Regions from separate parts of the Streptomyces sp. NPDC093586 genome, predicted to be linked through region 1. Evidence: riboswitches for the same ligand, from Rfam matches in the RefSeq annotation. Region 1 holds a riboswitch; each other region holds the start of a gene.

Region 1 (4,202 bases):
CGGCGCCGCCCCTCCCGGTGGCCGTACCGCCCTGGCCGGCGTACGGGCCGCACGCGGCACCGGCACCCGCCCGGTACACCGCACCGGCCCCGTACGCCATGCCCGTCCACACCTCCTACACCGCGTACCCGGCCCAGAACCCGTACCGGTCGTAGCGGCGGCGGGGAAGCGGCCCCTCGGGTGGACAACCGGGCGGACGACGCGGACGGCTCAGGCGGACGCCTCCGTCAGCCTCCGCACCTCCGCCTCCGTCAGCTCCAGGTCGGCCACCCCGAGCAGCGCCGGCAGCTGCTCGACCGTCCGCGCGGACGCGATCGGCGCGGCCACCGTCGGCTGGGCCGCCAGCCAGGCCAGGGCCACCGTGGCGACCGGCGCGTCGTGGGCCTCGGCGATCTCGTCCAGGGCGGTGAGCACCCGCCGTCCGCGCTCGCTCTCCAGGTGCTTCGCGGCACCGCCCGCCCGCGGGCTGTCGACGGTCGCCCCGGGCCGGTACTTGCCCGTGAGGAAGCCGGACGCGAGGGCGTAGTAGGGAACGGCGGCCAGACCGGCCCGCTCGGCGAGGTCCCGCAGCTCACCCTCGTACGTGTCGCGCGAGACCAGGTTGTAGTGGGGTTGCAGGGCCACGTACCGGGCGAGGCCCTCGCGGTCGGAGAAGTCCAGGGACGCCGAGAGCCGCTCGGCCGTGATGTTGGAGGCGGCGATGTACCGGACCTTGCCCGCGCGCACCAGGTCGTCGAGCGCGCCGATGATCTCCTCGACCGGCACCTCGGGCTTGTCGTAGTGGGTGTAGTAGAGGTCGATGCGGTCCGTGCCCAGGCGCCGCAGGGAGGCGTCGGCGGCGGCCTTGATGTTGGCGGCGGACAGGCCGGGGTACTCGGGGTGCTGGCTGACCTTGGTGGCGATCACGACGTCGTCGCGGTTGCCGCGCGCCGCGAGCCACTTGCCGATGAGGGTCTCGGACTCGCCGCCGCTGTTGCCCTCGGCCCACGCGGAGTAGACGTCGGCGGTGTCGACGAAGTTGCCGCCGGCGGCGGTGTAGGCGTCGAGGACGGCGAAGGAGGTGTCCTGGTCGGCGGTCCAGCCGAAGACGTTGCCGCCGAGGGCGAGCGGGAAGACCTCGAGGCCGGAGGAGCCGAGCTTGCGCAGAGAAGTCATGTCCTGTGACAACAAGCGCCCCGGAACTGGTCATTCCGGGGCGACGCACAATTCGCGCGAACCGGCGGCCCCTGTCCTCAGGGGGTGAGGCCCTTGCCCTGCAGCCACGCCGCCGGGTCGACCCCGCCCCCGGCACCGCCGACGTGGACCTCGAAGTGGAGGTGCGGTCCGGTGACGTTGCCGGTGGCGCCGACGCGGCCGATGACGTCACCGGTGCTGACCTTCTGGCCGACGCTGACGTTGATCGACGACTGGTGGCAGAACCACAGCTCGGTGCCGTCGTCCAGGGTCAGGATCGTGCGGTAGCCGTAGGAGCCGGCCCAGCCCGCCTCGGTGATCGTGCCGGTGTGGACGGCCTTGACGAGGGTGCCCGTGGGAGCGGCGAAGTCGAGGCCGGTGTGGTGGCCGGAGGACCACATGGAACCGGCCTGGCCGAAGGTGGAGGTGATCGTGTACGAGGAGGTCGGCAGCGTGAACTGCTTGGCCAGCTCGGCGAGCCGCTCGGCCTCGGCCTTCTTCGCGGCCTCCTCCTCCGCCTTCTTCTTGGCGGCGGCGGCCTTGGCCTCGGCCTCCTTCGCCGCCTTCGCGGCGGCTTCGGCGGCTTCCTTCTCGGCCTCGGCGGCGGCCTCGGCGGCGGCCTTGGTCTCGACCTGGACCTGCTGCTGCTCGGCCTGCTGCATGATGCGCGCCCGCAGGGCCTCACCGGCGTCGGTGGTGCCCTCGGCGGTGTCGGTGGTGGTCGCGCCGATGCCGCTGAGCGGGGTGGCGGAGCCCTGGGGTTCCGGTTCCGCCTCGTCGGAGATCAGCGAGCCGACGTTCGGCAGGTCGGGCATCGAGATCGGCACCGGCGGCTTGCCGGTCTGGGCGCTGGCCATGCCGCCCGCTCCGACGGCCGCGATGACGCCGACGCCGAGGACGGTGGAGCTGCGGGCGAGTCCGCCGCGCTGCTTGGCGACGCGGTGCCGGCCGCGTACGGGACGGATGGACTCCGCGGTGGGGTTCCACTCCTCCCAGGGGCCCGCTTCGGCGCGGTGGCCGTCGGGGCCGAAGGGGTCGGTGTCGTGCGTGATCGGCACGAACGGGGCCTCGGGGGCAGGCCGGTTGGACGCCACGTGGGCGTACTCCTTTCCTTCCTTCCGCCTACCGGGTTAGCTGACGGGTTCGGAGCAGGAAGGTCTCCTACGCGCGTATACCTGCCGTGCCTCCACGGCGGCATACGCCCGATTCACCCCAAGGTGGTGGTTCCCCGGTTCCCTCACGGGATTCGGCGCGTGCGCACGGAGCCGCCTTCTGTGACGGCTGGGACGACCGCGCTGCGTTATCGAACGTTAATAGACGCGAGGTGCTGATTCCAAGCCGCCCCGATTGATCATTAAGAATTTCGGACGGGACGTACCCCTCATGAGGGGCGAAAGCGGGGCGACTTGACCGCCCCTCAGGCAACCGTTCTCCACCACCCGTTTCTGACGTTGTGTCAGTTGTTATGCGGAGGGCGGTCGCGTCGTCACCACCCGTGTCACCGGTCAGGGCCGCCGCACCGCTCAGCGCCGGCGTACGGCGAGCAGCGCCATGTCGTCCGTCATGCCGCCCCCGGAGTGCCGGCGCACCTCGTCGGCGAGGGCGTCGAGCAGTTCGGCCGGGCGCCGGAAGGCGCGGCCGGCCAGCCGCGCCGCGGGATCGTAGAACCGGCCGTGGGCGTCGCGTGCCTCGGACAGCCCGTCGGTGTACAGCAGCAGCGTGGCACCGCCGGAGAAGCCGGCCTCCTCCGCCCGGTCGGGCCACACGCCCAGCTCCCCCATCCCGAGCGGCAGCGCGAACTCCCTGGCCTGTACCGGACGCACGGTGCCGTCGGCGTGCAGCAGCAGGGGCGGCGGGTGGCCGCGGTTGACGATGCGGACGATCCCGGCGCCGTGCGGGAGTTCGGCGAGGACGGCGGTGGTGAACCCCTCGAAGGCGTCCAGCCCGTCGCGCCGGGTGCCCTCGCGCGCCAGCGCCCGCTCCAGCCGCTGCGCGACCGCCTCCAGCGTCGCCTCCTGCTCGGCGGCCTCACGGAAGGCGCCGATCACCACGGCGACGGCGGCCACCGCGCCCATGCCCTTGCCACGCACGTCACCGACGATGATCCGCACGCCGTGGGCGCTGTCCTGCACCGCGTACAGGTCACCGCCGATGAAGGCGTCGGCCTGCGCCGCCTCGTAGCGGGCGGCGATCTCGAAGCCGCCGATCCGCTCGGCGGGCTCGGGCAGGACGGCCCGCTGGGCGGCCTCGGCGATCTCGCGGGCGGAGGCGAGGCGCGCGTCGGTGCGGCGGACGAAGGCGTTCACGAAGACGGCGAGGGCGGCGACCGTCGCGATGGTGATCAGTTCGGTGAGCGAGTCCACGTAGTGGGCGACGCCCTTGCTCAGTTGGAGCCCGATGACGGTGGCGACCACGGCGAGACCGGTGAGCACCGTGCCGCGCCGCGAGTAGACGGGCGCCGCGACCAGGGGCGCGGCCGTGTACAGGGGTCCGGCGGTGAAGTACCGGGGAGTGAAGACGTCGTACAGGATGGCCACGACGATCAGCAGGACGGGGAGCAGGCGCACGAAGGGCCGGCCGTACGGGGTCCGCCGCAGCTCCCGCCCGGCGGACGGGACGGGCACCGGGTCGGTGCCGAGGCCGGGGTCGGGCACGGGGTCACCGGGCAGCCGGCCACCGGCCCTGGCATACGGTGCCTCGTCGTCCACGTCACCTGGCCGCACCACTCGTCTCCCGCCGCCCCTGTACGTCCACGCCGCTTGCCGTCCCGCTCTCCAGGTTTCCCGGAGGACGGACGGGGGGCGAGCCGTGGAGGCCGGTCGGGTGACGGACGCGCGGACGCACCGAAGGCCGGAATCCTTGAGGATTCCGGCCTTCGGCCTTGAGTAGCGGGGACAGGATTTGAACCTGCGACCTCTGGGTTATGAGCCCAGCGAGCTACCGAGCTGCTCCACCCCGCGTCGTTGTGTCTCCAGTGTACGTCATGTCGGGGGTGGAACGCACACGCGTATCTCAGGGGCCCAGCAGGT
Region 2 (4,202 bases), on a different contig from region 1:
TCGCGCTCGTCGAACACGAAGCGCACGGTTCCGGCCTGCCGGCCCAGCCTGCGCTCCTTGGCGAGGGTGGTCTTCAGGAACTTCGGCGACTGGGTGCGCAGCACGCTCTCGTACGCCTCGTACCCCTTCTCCACGTCGATGACGTAGGTGGCGTGCTCCTCGGCGGCGTACGGCACGAACAGGCCCTGCTCGGCCTCCAGGTTGTCGAAGGCGAGGCTCGACAGGGAGCAGGCCCGCAGCAGTCGGCGGGTGTCCGGGAGGAGGCCCGGCCGCAGCACCGCGCCCTGGCAGTCCGAGACCCCGAGCCCGATCGCCCGGCCCTGGCCCAGCGGCCCGCGCTCGTGCGGCAGGAAACCGGCGGCCTCACCGCCCTCGTACAGCACCGCCACCCGCGCCCCGGGCCGTACCCGGCCCACGACGTCGGTGAACTCCGGCTCCATGAAGGGATTGCGGGGCGCCGTCGCCCCGGCGCGCAGCTCGCGCCAGCGCTCCCGTTCCCCCTCGCCCAGCTCCTCCGGCCTCAGCACGCGTACACGTCCGCTGCTCAACCCGACCCCCCGATCAAGTCCCCCCTGGACAACAGGAAGGTACCCCCGGGGCCGCCCGGAGGGTAGAAGGCAGAGCATGTTGTTGCCAACTGGTGCACAGGCCTTTAACCGCCTTCAGACGGTGTTGCGTCAGGTTTCGGACACCTGCGAACGTCCTCGTGCGCAACCGGTCGTGGGTGGGTCGGGCAGGTGCGGTGTCCGTATTCTCTGATCATGGACCGCACCGCATATGCCCTCGTCGCCACCGACCTCGACGGAACGCTGCTGCGCGGCGACGACACCGTCTCCGACCGGTCGCTGGCCGCGCTGGCGCGGGTGGCCCGGGCGGGGGCGCGGCACCTGGTGGTGACGGGGCGCCCGGCACCGAGGGTGCGCTCCCTGCTCGACGGCCTCGGCTGCACGGGGCTCGCGGTGTGCGGGCAGGGCGCGCAGGTGTACGACGCCGACGCGCACCGGATGCTGTGGTCGGTCACCCTGGACCGGGAGCTGGCGGAGACCGCGCTCGGCAAGATCGAGGCCGAGGTGGGGGAGGTGTACGCCGCGGTCGACCAGGACGGCGTCGACGGGCTGACGCTCATCGAACCGGGCTATCTGATGCCCCACCCGACCCTGCCCGCGGTGCGGGTCGAGCGGCGCGACGAGCTGTGGAGCGCGCCGATCAGCAAGGTGCTGCTGCGCCACCCCGACCTGTCCGACGACGAGTTGGCGGCGACGGCGCGCGCGGTGGTGGGTTCCCTCGCGACGGTCACGATGTCGGGGCCGGGGACGGTGGAGCTCCAGCCGTGCGGGGTGACCAAGGCGACCGGTCTGGCGCTCGCCGCCGAGCGTCTGGGGCTGAGCCGGCGGCGGACGATCGCCTTCGGGGACATGCCCAACGACATCCCCATGTTCCACTGGGCGGCCCGCGGGGTCGCCATGGCGGGCGCCCACCCCGAACTCAAGGCGGTCGCGGACGAGGTCACCACGACGAACGAGGACGACGGCGTGGCCGTCGTCCTCGAGCGGATCTTCGGAGCCTCCTGACGCACCGGGTGCGTATCGGTACGGCTCGGTTCGTCCGGTTGTGTCGCGGTGCGCGGGCGGCTCAGTACGCGCTGAAGACGTTGTCGATGGAGCCGTACCGGTGGGCCGCGTAGTTGCAGGCGGCGGTGATGTTGGCGACCGGGTCGTACGAGTCCCAGGAGGTGCCGGCGACGTGGTACGCCCGGAAGGTCGGGTCGATCACCTGGAGCAGGCCCTTGGACGGGGTGCCGTTGACGGCGTTGACGTCCCAGTTGTTGATGGCGAACGGGTTGCCGGACGACTCCCGCATGACGTTGCGGTGGATGCCGTCGTAGGTCCCGGGGATCCCGTGCTGCGCCATGATGTCCAGCGACTCGCGGATCCAGCCGTCGAGGTTGTTCGGGTACACCGTCGCCGTGGCGGCGGCGGCCGTGGTGGCCGGGGTGGCGGCGGACGCGGTGGCGGCGCCGACGAGCGGCAGGGCGAGCACGGCGACGCCGGTGCCGGCGACGGCGAGCTTGCGGGCGAGGCGGCCGGTTCGGGCGTGACGGTTCTGACCGTTGGCAGGCATGTGTGTGTCCCTCTCCATACGCCTGCGAGGTGAGCTGTCGGGTTCGGGCGGGGAGGTGCCCGGCCGCGCCCTGACGGGCACGGCTTCACCCCGAGCCGCTCCGGTGGTGTCCGGCGCGGCGACTTACCTTGGGTCCCCCGCTCCTGCCTGCGAGTGTGTCGGTGGATGACTGTGTGTCGGGGCGGTGGCAGGATTCGGCGTCCGCCTGACAGGCCGGGAACGTATGCGAGAGCACATGTCCGGAACAAGTGCAGGAATCACCCGACGTGCCTGTTGACCTTGATCTGAGGCATTTGGGGTGCTTGATCCTTTGCTACTGCCAAGGCTCAACTCGCCTACGGGGCAAAGGGGTGAGGGGGTTCGCGGCGGGGGTGCGGGCGGGCGCGGTGGCGTGAGCCAACTCACTGGCCTCAACAAGAGCGGCAAATCGGGCATTAGAGTCAACTGGTGGTCAATCGCCCCCTGGTGGGGGTCGCTTCGGTGCGGGGGCCCGACCGGGGGGTGGCTGGGGGGCCGACCGGGTGCCCGGCCGGACGCGCGCGGCAGCGGGGGTACGCCCCTCCGTCGGCGGGGCGCCCCGGTGTTTCCTCGTGTCGCGCGGGCATCCGTCCGGGGTGTGCGGGCATCCGTCCGGGGTCGCGGGTGCGGGTGGCGAACGGGTGACGCTCTCGGGGTGCGGTCCGTCGGGAGGGGTGGTGGGATCTTCGGTGGTGGCTTCCGGTGTGCCGTGCTCCGCGCCGCGCCTCTCCGGCGATGTCGGCCGATATCTGCTCATATCACTTGATCAAAAACATACCGTGCATGATCCGATACCGACCGGCCTGTAACGGTGGGCGCTAGCGGTGATCGAAACGTGACCGGATACGCTGACTCGAGTGGTGGCAGCGACCTATCGACAAACCAGGTAATCGCCAGTAGACACCAGCAGACAGGAGACCCCTCGTGACCGTCGTCGGGCCGTTCGGGCTGAGCGTGCGGGACCAGGCACTGGAAGCCGATGTCCAGACCGGACTGGCGGCCGTCGAGGAAGGGTTGCTTGAGGCAACCAAGAGTGAGGTGCCCTTCATCACGGAGGCCGCCCAGCACCTGGTGCGGGCCGGCGGCAAGCGGTTCCGGCCGCTGCTGGTGATGCTCGCCTCCCGGTTCGGCGACCCCTACGCGCCCGGCATCGTGCCCTCGGCCGTGGTCGTGGAGCTGACCCACCTCGCCACGCTCTACCACGACGACGTGATGGACGAGGCCGCCGTGCGCCGCGGCGTGCCCAGCGCCAACACCCGCTGGGGCAACTCGGTCGCGGTCCTCACCGGCGACTTCCTGTTCGCCCGCGCCTCCCAGATCCTCGCCGACCTCGGGCCCGAGGCGGTCCGGGTGCAGGCCCTCGCGTTCGAGCGGCTCGTCACCGGCCAGATCCTGGAGACGGCGGGGCCCCAGGACGGACGGGACCCGGTCGACCACTACCTGGACGTGCTGGGCGGCAAGACGGGATCGCTGGTGGCGGTCTCCTGCCGGTTCGGCGCGATGATGTCCGGCGCCGACGACACGGTCGTCGACGTGCTGACCCAGTACGGCGAGCGGCTCGGCGTCGCCTTCCAGCTCGCGGACGACGTCCTGGACATCGCCTCCGACTCCCACGAGTCGGGCAAGACGCCCGGCACGGACCTGCGCGAGGGCATCCCGACCCTCCCGGTGCTGCGGCTGCGCGAACGGGCGGCCCGGCTGGGGCTCGCCGAGGACATCGCCCTGTGCGAGCTGCTGGACTCCGACCTGAGCGACGACGCGCGGCATGCCGAGGCCCTGCGCCTGCTGCGCGCCCACCCCGCGCTCGAACAGGCGCGGCGGGACACCGTCCGGTACGCGAAGGACGCCCGGTCGGCGCTGGCCCCGCTGCGGGAGTGCGACGCGAAGGCCGCGCTGATCGAGCTGTGCGACGCGGTGGTGCACCGAGCCGGCTGACCTCCCGGCCGCCACCGCGCTCTCCCGGCGCGACGCGCCCCGCCCCCACCGGTCGGGGACGCCCCCACCGGTCGGGGACGCCCCCACCGGTCGGTGGAGGATCCGCCCTTCCGTGTCATCCCGCAGGA
Region 3 (4,202 bases), on a different contig from region 1:
GTCGCGCCGGACGTCGAGGGTGCCGCGCGGCGGCAGGGGCGGCCAGGGCTGGTCCGGGTCGGCGGGGATGCGCAGGCCGAGGACCTGGCCGGCGCGCAGCGCCACGCGGGTGTGGCCCTCGGCCGACAGGTGCAGCCGGTCGGCGTCCCAGGCCCTGCGGTCCTGGATGCTGCGCAGCGACCACAGGTCGAGCACCGGGCAGCCGTAACGGTCGGCGATGGCCCGCACGTGTCCGTTGTAGGTGGCGATCTTGCCGCGCAGATGCTTGAGGACGGGCACTCCGCGGGTGTCGAAGCCCGTGGTCACCATGACCGTGCCGGCCGCGGCGGTCAGCGCGGCCACCGCCCGCTCGAACCGTTCGGCCACCTCGTCGGGGTCGGTGCCGGGCCGGATGATGTCGTTGCCGCCGGCGCAGAACGAGACCAGGTCCGGCGCGAGTTCGATCGCCCGGGGGACCTGTTCCGCCACTATCTGGTCGAGCAGCCTGCCGCGTACGGCGAGGTTCGTGTACGTGAAGTCGCCCTCGGGGCGCCGGTCGGCGAGCAGGACGGCGAACCGGTCGGCCCAGCCGACGAACGCTCCGTCGGGGCCGGGGTCGCCGACGCCCTCGGTGAAGCTGTCCCCCACCGCCACGTACGACCCGATCACTGCTCTGCTGTCACTCTTCGAATCGTCTGCCACATCGACCCATGATTCACCTTGGAATGTGACCTACGCGACCGTAGGAAGGGGTTGACGGGCGGTGAGATAAGCCACTCCTAAAGTGTTTGCCAATTCAGGAATAAGCGAAGCCCGGTGGCGGACGCGCCGAAGGCCGGACCCGGGGATCGGGGTCCGGCCTTCGGCGGCGCGGGGTCTGCGCGGAAACCGTCGTCAGACGGAGACGCCGTGCGAGCGCAGGTAGGCGATCGGGTCCACGTCGGAGCCGTAGTTCGGCGTGGTGCGGATCTCGAAGTGCAGGTGCGGTCCGGTCACGTTGCCGGTGGCACCGGAGAGACCGATCTGCTGGCCGGCGGTCACGGACTGGCCGGCGGAGACGGAGATCGAGGACAGGTGGGCGTACTGGGCGTAGTGGCCGTCGGTGAGCTTGATGACGACCTGGTTGCCGTACGCGCCGCCCCAGCCGGCGGAGACGACCGTGCCCGCGCCGACGGCCTTCAGGGAGGTGCCGGTCGGGACGACGAAGTCGGTGCCGGTGTGGTAGCCGCTGGACCACATGCTGCCGGACTGGTGGTACGGGGTACCGACGCCGGCGCCGGCCACGGGGGCGGTGTAGCCGCTGGTGGTGCCGGCGGACCGGGTGTTCGTGTTCGAGGACGTCGGCGCGGCGGGCTTCGACGAGGTGGTCTCCGCGGCGTCCGACGCCTTCTCGGCGGTCCGCGCGGAGGACTTCTCGGCCTCGGCCGGCTTCTCGGCGGTCTTCTGCGAGGGTGACGGGGGCGCGGTGGTGCCGGCCGCGGCCTTCTGGCCGATCGACAGCTTGAGACCCGGGTGGATGAGCGACGGGTCGGAGCCGATGGCCTCGCGGTTGTCCGCGTACAGCTTCTTCCAGCCGCCGTCGACGTGCTGCTCGTCGGCGATCTTCGAGAGATGGTCGCCGCTCTTCACGACGTAGGTGTGCGAGGCCGAGCCCTTGTCGGCCGACTTCTGCGCGCCGGCCGTGACGGACTGTCCGGCGGCGGAGTGCGCGGGGGCGGCCTGGGCGGCGGCACCCATCAGCGGGAGCGCGAGCGCGGCGCCACCGGTTCCGGCTATGGCGATGGTGCGGGTGATGCGCTGGGCCTTGGTGCGGCGGTGCTTACCCTTCGCGGGCATGGCGAATTCCTCTCCGGCGCCTGCGAGGTGAGCTGTCGGGTGCGGACTGGAGATGTCCGGCCGCGTCATGGCGCGGCTTAACCCCGAGCCTGTTCCGGGAACCGGAACAGGCGGTCTTACCTGTGGGTCCCCCGCTCCTGCCGTGTACGGGTGGTGGATGAGTGCGGGCTCCGGTCGGCGGCAGGATTAGGCGTCCGTCCGGATCGGTGGTGAACGTAAGGGACCACGAGGCGCACGGACAAGCGAGAGGCTCCCCGGACCGGTGTTCCGCTTGATCCTTCACGGGAATGAGCGGTCACACTCCGTCGATTCCGTGAGCGTCCCTCTCCGTAAACGGCCTTGAAAAGCGCATGAATTACGTGAGCATGACGGGCAACGCTCGGTCACCTCTATGACGCTGCTCACGAGGGTTGCGCCAGTTACCCTTATTTCCCAGCGAGTTGGTGTGAAGTGGGCAATTGGTGCAGAAGGCCCAGATACTCCATATTCGGCTCTATCGGCTTCCCTGTGGGCGACTCGTTGCCGCAGGCAAGGGATGCCGTATCGTCGGCTGGGCGCCCGACGGCGAGCAGCGCCGACGGGGCGGAGTGGGAGGAGCCCCCGTGACGCAGCAGGTCCCGTCGACCGAACCCGAGCTGGCCGGCGTGCGCAACTTCCGGGACGTGGGCGGACTGCCGACCGTGGACGGGCGGAGCGTGCGCCATGGAGTGCTGTTCCGCAGCGGCCACCTCGCGCACGCCACCGAGGAGGACGCCGCGTTCCTCGCCTCGCTGGGACTGCACACGATCTTCGACTTCCGCAACGCCGCCGACCAGAAGCTCGAGGGTCCGGACGTCGAACTGCCGGGCGTGCGCCATGTGAACCTGCCGCTGAGCGATCCGGCCGACGGTGCCGAGTTCTGGAAGATGGTCCGCGACGGCGACCTCGACCAGCTGCGCGAGATCCTGGCGGACGACCGGGGCGCGAACCGGATGATCGCCTCCTACCGCACGATCATCAAGGAGCGCACGGCGGAGCACTCCCGGGTGCTGCACGCGCTCGCCGAGGACAGCGTCCCCGCACTGATGCACTGCGCGGCCGGCAAGGACCGCGCGGGCCTGTCGATCGCGGTCACCCTGCTCGCCCTGGGTGTGCGGCGCGAAGCCATCCTGGAGGACTACCTGAAGTCGAACGCGACGCACCGCCGCTACAAGGTGCGTCGCAGCAGCACGGCCGCCTCGGCCTACTCCCCCGAGGTCATGGAGCTGCTCAGCCCCCTGTTCGACGCGCGCGCCGAGTACCTGGCCGCGGCCTTCGAGACCGTCGAGGAGACCTGGGGCGGGGTCGACGCCTACCTGGAGAAGGGACTCGGCATCACCCCGCGGACCAGGGAACGGCTGCGCGAGCGGCTGCTGGACTGAGCCGCCCGCCCGCGTTCCCGGGCGGCGCTATCCGGCTCCCACCTCGAAGAGCAGGTAGAGGAAGCCGCCGAAGACGTGCCCGAGGGCGATGTAGATGAGAAGTCGCACCCACAGGGCGCGCGGGAGCTTGTCCTGGATGGCACTCATGGCATCTCTCCGGGGGTGTGGCGGGTCGGTGTGGTGACGGGCCCCAGGCACAGCGCCGTCGTCGGGCTCTGCAGCAGGGTGTGGACGAAGAGCAGCTCGAGCCCGTCGACGTCCTGGGCCGCGATCCGGTGCGGGGTCAGGGAGTCGAAGTGGGCACTGTCGCCCGGGGCGAGCAGGTGCACGGCGTCCCCGAGGCGCAGCCGCAGCCGCCCCCGCAGGACGTAGAGCCACTCCTCGCCGGGGTGTACGCGCACGATGTCGCCCTGCGAGCCGTGCGGCACGCGGACGCGCAGGGCCTGCATCCCGCGGCCGGAACCGCCGGCCTGCCAGTACGTCCAGCCGCCCGCGGCGGTCGGCTCCATGCCCCCGGCCCGCACGACGGCGTCCCGTTCCGCGGCCTTCTCGCCGAGCAGTTCCGAGACGGTCGTACCATAAACACGCGCGAGCGAGAGCAGCATCGGCAACGAGGGCTGGCGCTGCCCGGTCTCCAGGCGGGAGAGGTGGGCGGGCGACAGCCCGGCGGCGCGGGCCGCCGCCTCCAGGGTGAGGGCCGCGCGGCGGCGCAGGGCGCGCAGCTGCGGCGCCACCACGGAGGACACGGCGTCCGGCGGCCCGTCCGACTGATGGTTCGCGGAGGAGGACATACCTCCATTCAGCCCGAGCTTTGCCTGTGGGGCAATTTTTTTGCCTCACAGGCAAAGCGGTGGATGTCCTCCGGTCAGCGGTTCGCCACCGCCTGCCTGACCAGTGTCTTTCCGAAGTCCCACATCAGACCGCCACCGTTGTGGGCGTCCTCCATCACCTCGGTGAAGGCGTCGACGAACCGGTCCGCGTCCGACG
Region 4 (4,202 bases), on a different contig from region 1:
GGTGGCGCGCGACTGGCCCATGGACTCGCGCAGCACCTTGCCGCCGCCGAAGACCGCCTCGTCGCCGGAGCGGCCGGGACCGCCCGAGCGGTCCTCCTCGATCTCGACGAAGAGGTCGGTGTCGGCCAGACGGATGCGGTCGCCGGTGGTCGGGCCGAACAGGTCGGCGTAGGCGGCGCGGGAGAGTTCAGGCATCGAGGGCACCTCCGGTCGCGCCACGCAGTCCCACGACGACGCGGGCGCCCGCGAGGGGGATCAGCTCCACGTCGGCCGGGATGCCGGGCTCGAACCGGACGGCGGTGCCGGCGGCGATGTTCAGCCGCCTGCCGTGCGCCGCGGCGCGGTCGAAGTCGAGACCGGGGTTGGCCTCGGCGAAGTGGTAGTGGGAGCCGACCTGGACGGGCCGGTCGGCGGTGTTGAGCACGGTCAGGCGGATGCCCGCGCGGCCCTCGTTGAAGGCGACGGGCTCGTCGGCGAAGACGATCTCTCCGGGAATCATGGTTGTCGTTCGTTCCCGTCAGACGATCGGTTCGTGGACGGTGACGAGCTTGGTGCCGTCGGGGAAGGTGGCCTCGACCTGCACGTCGTGGATCATCTCGGGGACGCCCTCCATGACCTCGTGACGCTGGATCAGCTTGCGGCCGGACGCCATGAGCTCGCCGACCGTACGGCCGTCGCGGGCGCCTTCGAGGATGTGCGAGGTGATCAGCGCGACGACCTCGGGGTGGTTGAGCTTCACGCCTCGTGCGCGACGCTTCTCGGCCACGTCCGCGGCCACGTGTATGAGCAGTCTCTCCTGCTCGTGCGGGGTCAGTTGCACGTACCACCTCACAGGACATCACGCCGGGTCCGGACGATCCGGCTGCCGCGTCCGCCGCGGCGGCTCTAGATGTAACACACACATAGGGGCCTGAACGCCCCGTCGGATTTCAAGAAACCGCAGGTGGATCGGGGTGCAGAGTACGGCTGGAGTGTTTCTGTCACGTCACACGGTTTTGACTGACTGATGACCGGCTTGACCGGCCGATTACCGGTGTCGGCCGATGGACTTCCGCGCGCACGCACACCACCGGACATCGCGGCCCCTCCGGGCAGCCGAGAGCCGCGCCCGGCACACCCATCGCCACCCCCGGGTCAAAACCGGCCAAATGACGTACCCCCTTTCGGCGTAGGAACACCACCGGTTTCCGGCCCTGCGAGCTTGCGCGTTCCGCGCACCCGGATGGCGGAATATGTCATTCCGCCGCTGGTCCCGGGCTCGCCACGACAGTCGACGGAGAATCGAACGCCGACATGTCCACCCGAACGGCCGAGGGGTGAGTAACCACACAACAACCCGGTTCCGTTGGGATTTTCCGACTTTGATGAGACAAGATCCGTGACTGACGACAAGCCCCCGCCGCAGCGGCGGGGCGGTCCGGGCGGACGCCGAGTCCTGCCGCCGCCCGGACGACCGGTCGACAGGAGTGGATCGGCAGGAGTGGAGGACCCGAGCACGACGGGTCGCCGGAACGGACGTCTTCGCGAGAGACGCCGGGCCGAGCAGCCCTTGGGGTGAAGCCGCACTCGTGCGGCCGGGCAACTTCGCCAGCCCGAATCCGACAGGTCATCCTTCACAGGCGGCTGACGAAGGGTTGCGCATGACTGCGCTCAATCGTGTCCCGTCACTGATGGCCCGTGCCGGTACGGCTTCGGCCCTCACCATCGCCGCCGTGGGCGGCTCCCTCGTGGTCCCCGGTGCCGCCGGTGAGGCCGCGGCGGCGACCCATGCGACGAAGGCTCTCAAGATCGCGGCTTCCAAGAGGGGCGCGCCCTACGCATGGGGCGCCACCGGACCGTACCGGTTCGACTGCTCCGGGCTGACGCTGTACTCGTTCAAGAAGGCCGGCAAGAAGCTGCCGCGGACCGCCGCGCAGCAGTACAACAAGACCCGGCACATCTCCGCCAAGAGCCGTCGGGCCGGAGACCTCGTGTTCTTCCACTCGGGCCGGAGTGTGTACCACGTCGGCATCTACGCCGGGAAGGGCAAGATCTGGCACGCCCCGAAGACCGGGGACGTGGTGCGGCTGCAGAAGATCTGGACGAGCAACGTCTGGTACGGCCGGGTGAAGTGACCCGGCCGGGGCGGTGACGGCGTCCTGTCGCGCCGTCACCGTCCCGGACGTGTGCTCGCGGTGCGTGACACGGTTCCCGGCGGTCACCCGTCGCGGCGGTGGCCGGCCACCGCCGCGGCACCGCACGCGACGCGGACGCCGCTGGAGCGCGCCGTCCGCGTCACCACGCTGCCGTTCGTGGTGTCCGCCGCGACGCTGTTCACGGCCCCTGCCGCGCTGCACCGTTCGCTCTTCCAGCGGGGCGCCGGGGAACGCATCGTGCGGGTGTCCTCGCGACTCGCCACGGCCGGCACGGAGGTGCCGGGGCTCGCGTTCACCGGCTCGGTGCCGCCGGTGCGCCGACCCTGCTGGCCCGCCCCGGCCCGTGGTCGCTGCTCCCCGCCTGGCCCGGCGGACCCACGTGAGCGGTGAACGCCGCGCCGCCGAACGGCGCTCGGTGGCGGAACCGGCCGCCGGGGCCCGGGAGAGGGCGGCGCGGGGCCGCACGGCCCGGCGCACGCCGTCCGCCGCGCGCCGGGTGCCGTCCACGCCTCACCGCTGAGGCTTCCGGTGCCCCACGGCCTCGCTCCGGGGACGCTCCACGACCGTGACCGGCTCGGCGGGCGCCGACGGGCCCGGTACCGTCCAGGGCAGTTCGATGGAGACGGTCTTGCCTCCCTCGCGCGTGGGCCGCACCCTCAGCCTGCCGCCGCACTCCGCCGTCAGCCAGCGGATGATCACCATGCCCCGGCCGTTGTCCTGCTGCACGGCGGCGGGCAGGCGCTTGGGGAAGCGCGGGTGGCTGTCCGTGACGCCGATGCACAGCCGTTCGTCACAGTCGAGCACGAGGTCCACCGTGAAGGTCGGCGACTGCCCGAGCGTGTGCTGGACCGCGTTGGTGGCCAGCTCGGAGACGATGAGCCGGACGGTCTCGGACACCTCCGCGTCCGCGGGCAGACCCCACTCCGCCAGGGTGCCCACCGCATAGGTGCGCGCGACGGCCACCGAGGCGGGTTCGCTCGGCAGAGTGACGGATGCTTCCAGATGGTCTGCCATGGCGACGTCGTCCCTTTCCCGCGGGACCGCAGTCAGACACGGAGCGGATGGTTCGAGTACGGTCCCGGACTGGTGCTTCGCCGCCAGAGTGCCATCACCACCTGGTGAAGAGCGGCGATCCACCAAGATATGCATATATCTGTCGCTCGAAGCGGTGAACTCTGCGACGGCAGACCGTATGCGCGCGCCTCGATGGGAGTAAAGGAGTGGCCCATGCAGCACGGTCCGGTGGTACGTCGCCGAAAGCTGGGCGCGGAGCTGCGCGCCCTGCGCACGTCGGCGGGGATCACCAGCGGTGAGGCGGCCCGGCTGGTGGGCTGGCACCAGTCGAAGGTCAGCCGGATCGAGACCGGGACGAGCGGGGCGAAACCGGCCGACGTGCGGTTACTGCTGGACGCCTACGGCGTGGACGACCGGGAGCTGCGGGAACTGCTGGTGGTACTGGCGGGCTCCGACGACGCGAGCGGCCGGCACCACTGGTGGCACGCCTATCGCGGGGTACTGCCGCCGACGTACCGGGACTTCATCAGCCTGGAATCGCAGGCGAGCGCGATGCGTACCCTGGAGACCACCGTCGTGCCCGGGCTGCTGCAGACCCCGGAGTACGCCCGCGCGGTCACGCGGGCAGCGGTGGACGGGCTGTCGGAGGAGCGGCTGGACACGCTGGTGGAGGTCCGGCTGGCCCGGCAGGACGTGCTGCGGGCCGATCCGCCGCTCAGGCTGAACGCGGTCCTCGACGAAGCGGTGCTGCGCCGCCAGGTGGGCGGGCCTGGGGTGATGGCCCGGCAGCTGACCCGGCTGGTGGAGGCCGCGCGACTGCCCCATGTCCGGCTCCAGGTGCTCCCCTTCACCGCCGGAGCCCACATCGGCGTCACCGGTCCTTTCGTTATTTTCTCCTTTCCGAGCACTTCTGATCTCGACGTGGTGGTTCTCGACCATTTGACGAGTAGCCACCATCTCGAACGGAAAGAAGACCTAGAGGCCTACACGGAGGCCTTCAACGCCCTTCTGCTCCATGCCCTTTCGCCCGAGGACTCGTTGGACTACATCGCC

The links. A riboswitch is a leader RNA that binds a small molecule or an ion and turns the genes downstream of it on or off. The one in region 1 is predicted to bind cyclic di-AMP.
Region 2: another riboswitch for cyclic di-AMP. It lies ahead of ACIRFH_RS03465 (transglycosylase SLT domain-containing protein); the one in region 1 lies ahead of ACIRFH_RS34275 (M23 family metallopeptidase).
Region 3: another riboswitch for cyclic di-AMP. It lies ahead of ACIRFH_RS35985 (peptidoglycan DD-metalloendopeptidase family protein); the one in region 1 lies ahead of ACIRFH_RS34275 (M23 family metallopeptidase).
Region 4: another riboswitch for cyclic di-AMP. It lies ahead of ACIRFH_RS17085 (C40 family peptidase); the one in region 1 lies ahead of ACIRFH_RS34275 (M23 family metallopeptidase).

The regions. Positions count from the first base shown of each region.
Region 1 is NZ_JBIWJA010000057.1:16,730-20,931, forward strand. It holds gene ACIRFH_RS34265 (PrsW family intramembrane metalloprotease) at 1-155, shown strand, start outside; gene ACIRFH_RS34270 (aldo/keto reductase) at 211-1,155, opposite strand; gene ACIRFH_RS34275 (M23 family metallopeptidase) at 1,233-2,267, opposite strand; cyclic di-AMP (ydaO/yuaA leader) riboswitch at 2,279-2,435, opposite strand; gene ACIRFH_RS34280 (PP2C family protein-serine/threonine phosphatase) at 2,697-3,896, opposite strand; tRNA gene ACIRFH_RS34285 (tRNA-Met) at 4,060-4,133, opposite strand; gene ACIRFH_RS34290 (dihydrofolate reductase family protein) at 4,186-4,202, opposite strand, start outside.
Region 2 is NZ_JBIWJA010000002.1:270,652-274,853, reverse strand. It holds gene ACIRFH_RS03475 (GNAT family N-acetyltransferase) at 1-548, opposite strand, end outside; gene ACIRFH_RS03470 (HAD family hydrolase) at 762-1,571, shown strand; gene ACIRFH_RS03465 (transglycosylase SLT domain-containing protein) at 1,633-2,121, opposite strand; cyclic di-AMP (ydaO/yuaA leader) riboswitch at 2,127-2,295, opposite strand; gene ACIRFH_RS03460 (polyprenyl synthetase family protein) at 3,064-4,074, shown strand.
Region 3 is NZ_JBIWJA010000073.1:4,951-9,152, forward strand. It holds gene ACIRFH_RS35980 (SGNH/GDSL hydrolase family protein) at 1-648, opposite strand, end outside; gene ACIRFH_RS35985 (peptidoglycan DD-metalloendopeptidase family protein) at 874-1,815, opposite strand; cyclic di-AMP (ydaO/yuaA leader) riboswitch at 1,820-1,978, opposite strand; gene ACIRFH_RS35990 (tyrosine-protein phosphatase) at 2,418-3,215, shown strand; gene ACIRFH_RS35995 (DUF6126 family protein) at 3,243-3,362, opposite strand; gene ACIRFH_RS36000 (helix-turn-helix domain-containing protein) at 3,359-4,006, opposite strand; gene ACIRFH_RS36005 (aspartate aminotransferase family protein) at 4,081-4,202, opposite strand, start outside.
Region 4 is NZ_JBIWJA010000014.1:93,609-97,810, forward strand. It holds gene ACIRFH_RS17070 (urease subunit alpha) at 1-195, opposite strand, end outside; gene ACIRFH_RS17075 (urease subunit beta) at 188-499, opposite strand; gene ACIRFH_RS17080 (urease subunit gamma) at 518-820, opposite strand; cyclic di-AMP (ydaO/yuaA leader) riboswitch at 1,417-1,637, shown strand; gene ACIRFH_RS17085 (C40 family peptidase) at 1,641-2,114, shown strand; gene ACIRFH_RS17090 (DUF6328 family protein) at 2,175-2,525, shown strand; gene ACIRFH_RS17095 (ATP-binding protein) at 2,646-3,149, opposite strand; gene ACIRFH_RS17100 (helix-turn-helix domain-containing protein) at 3,363-4,202, shown strand, end outside.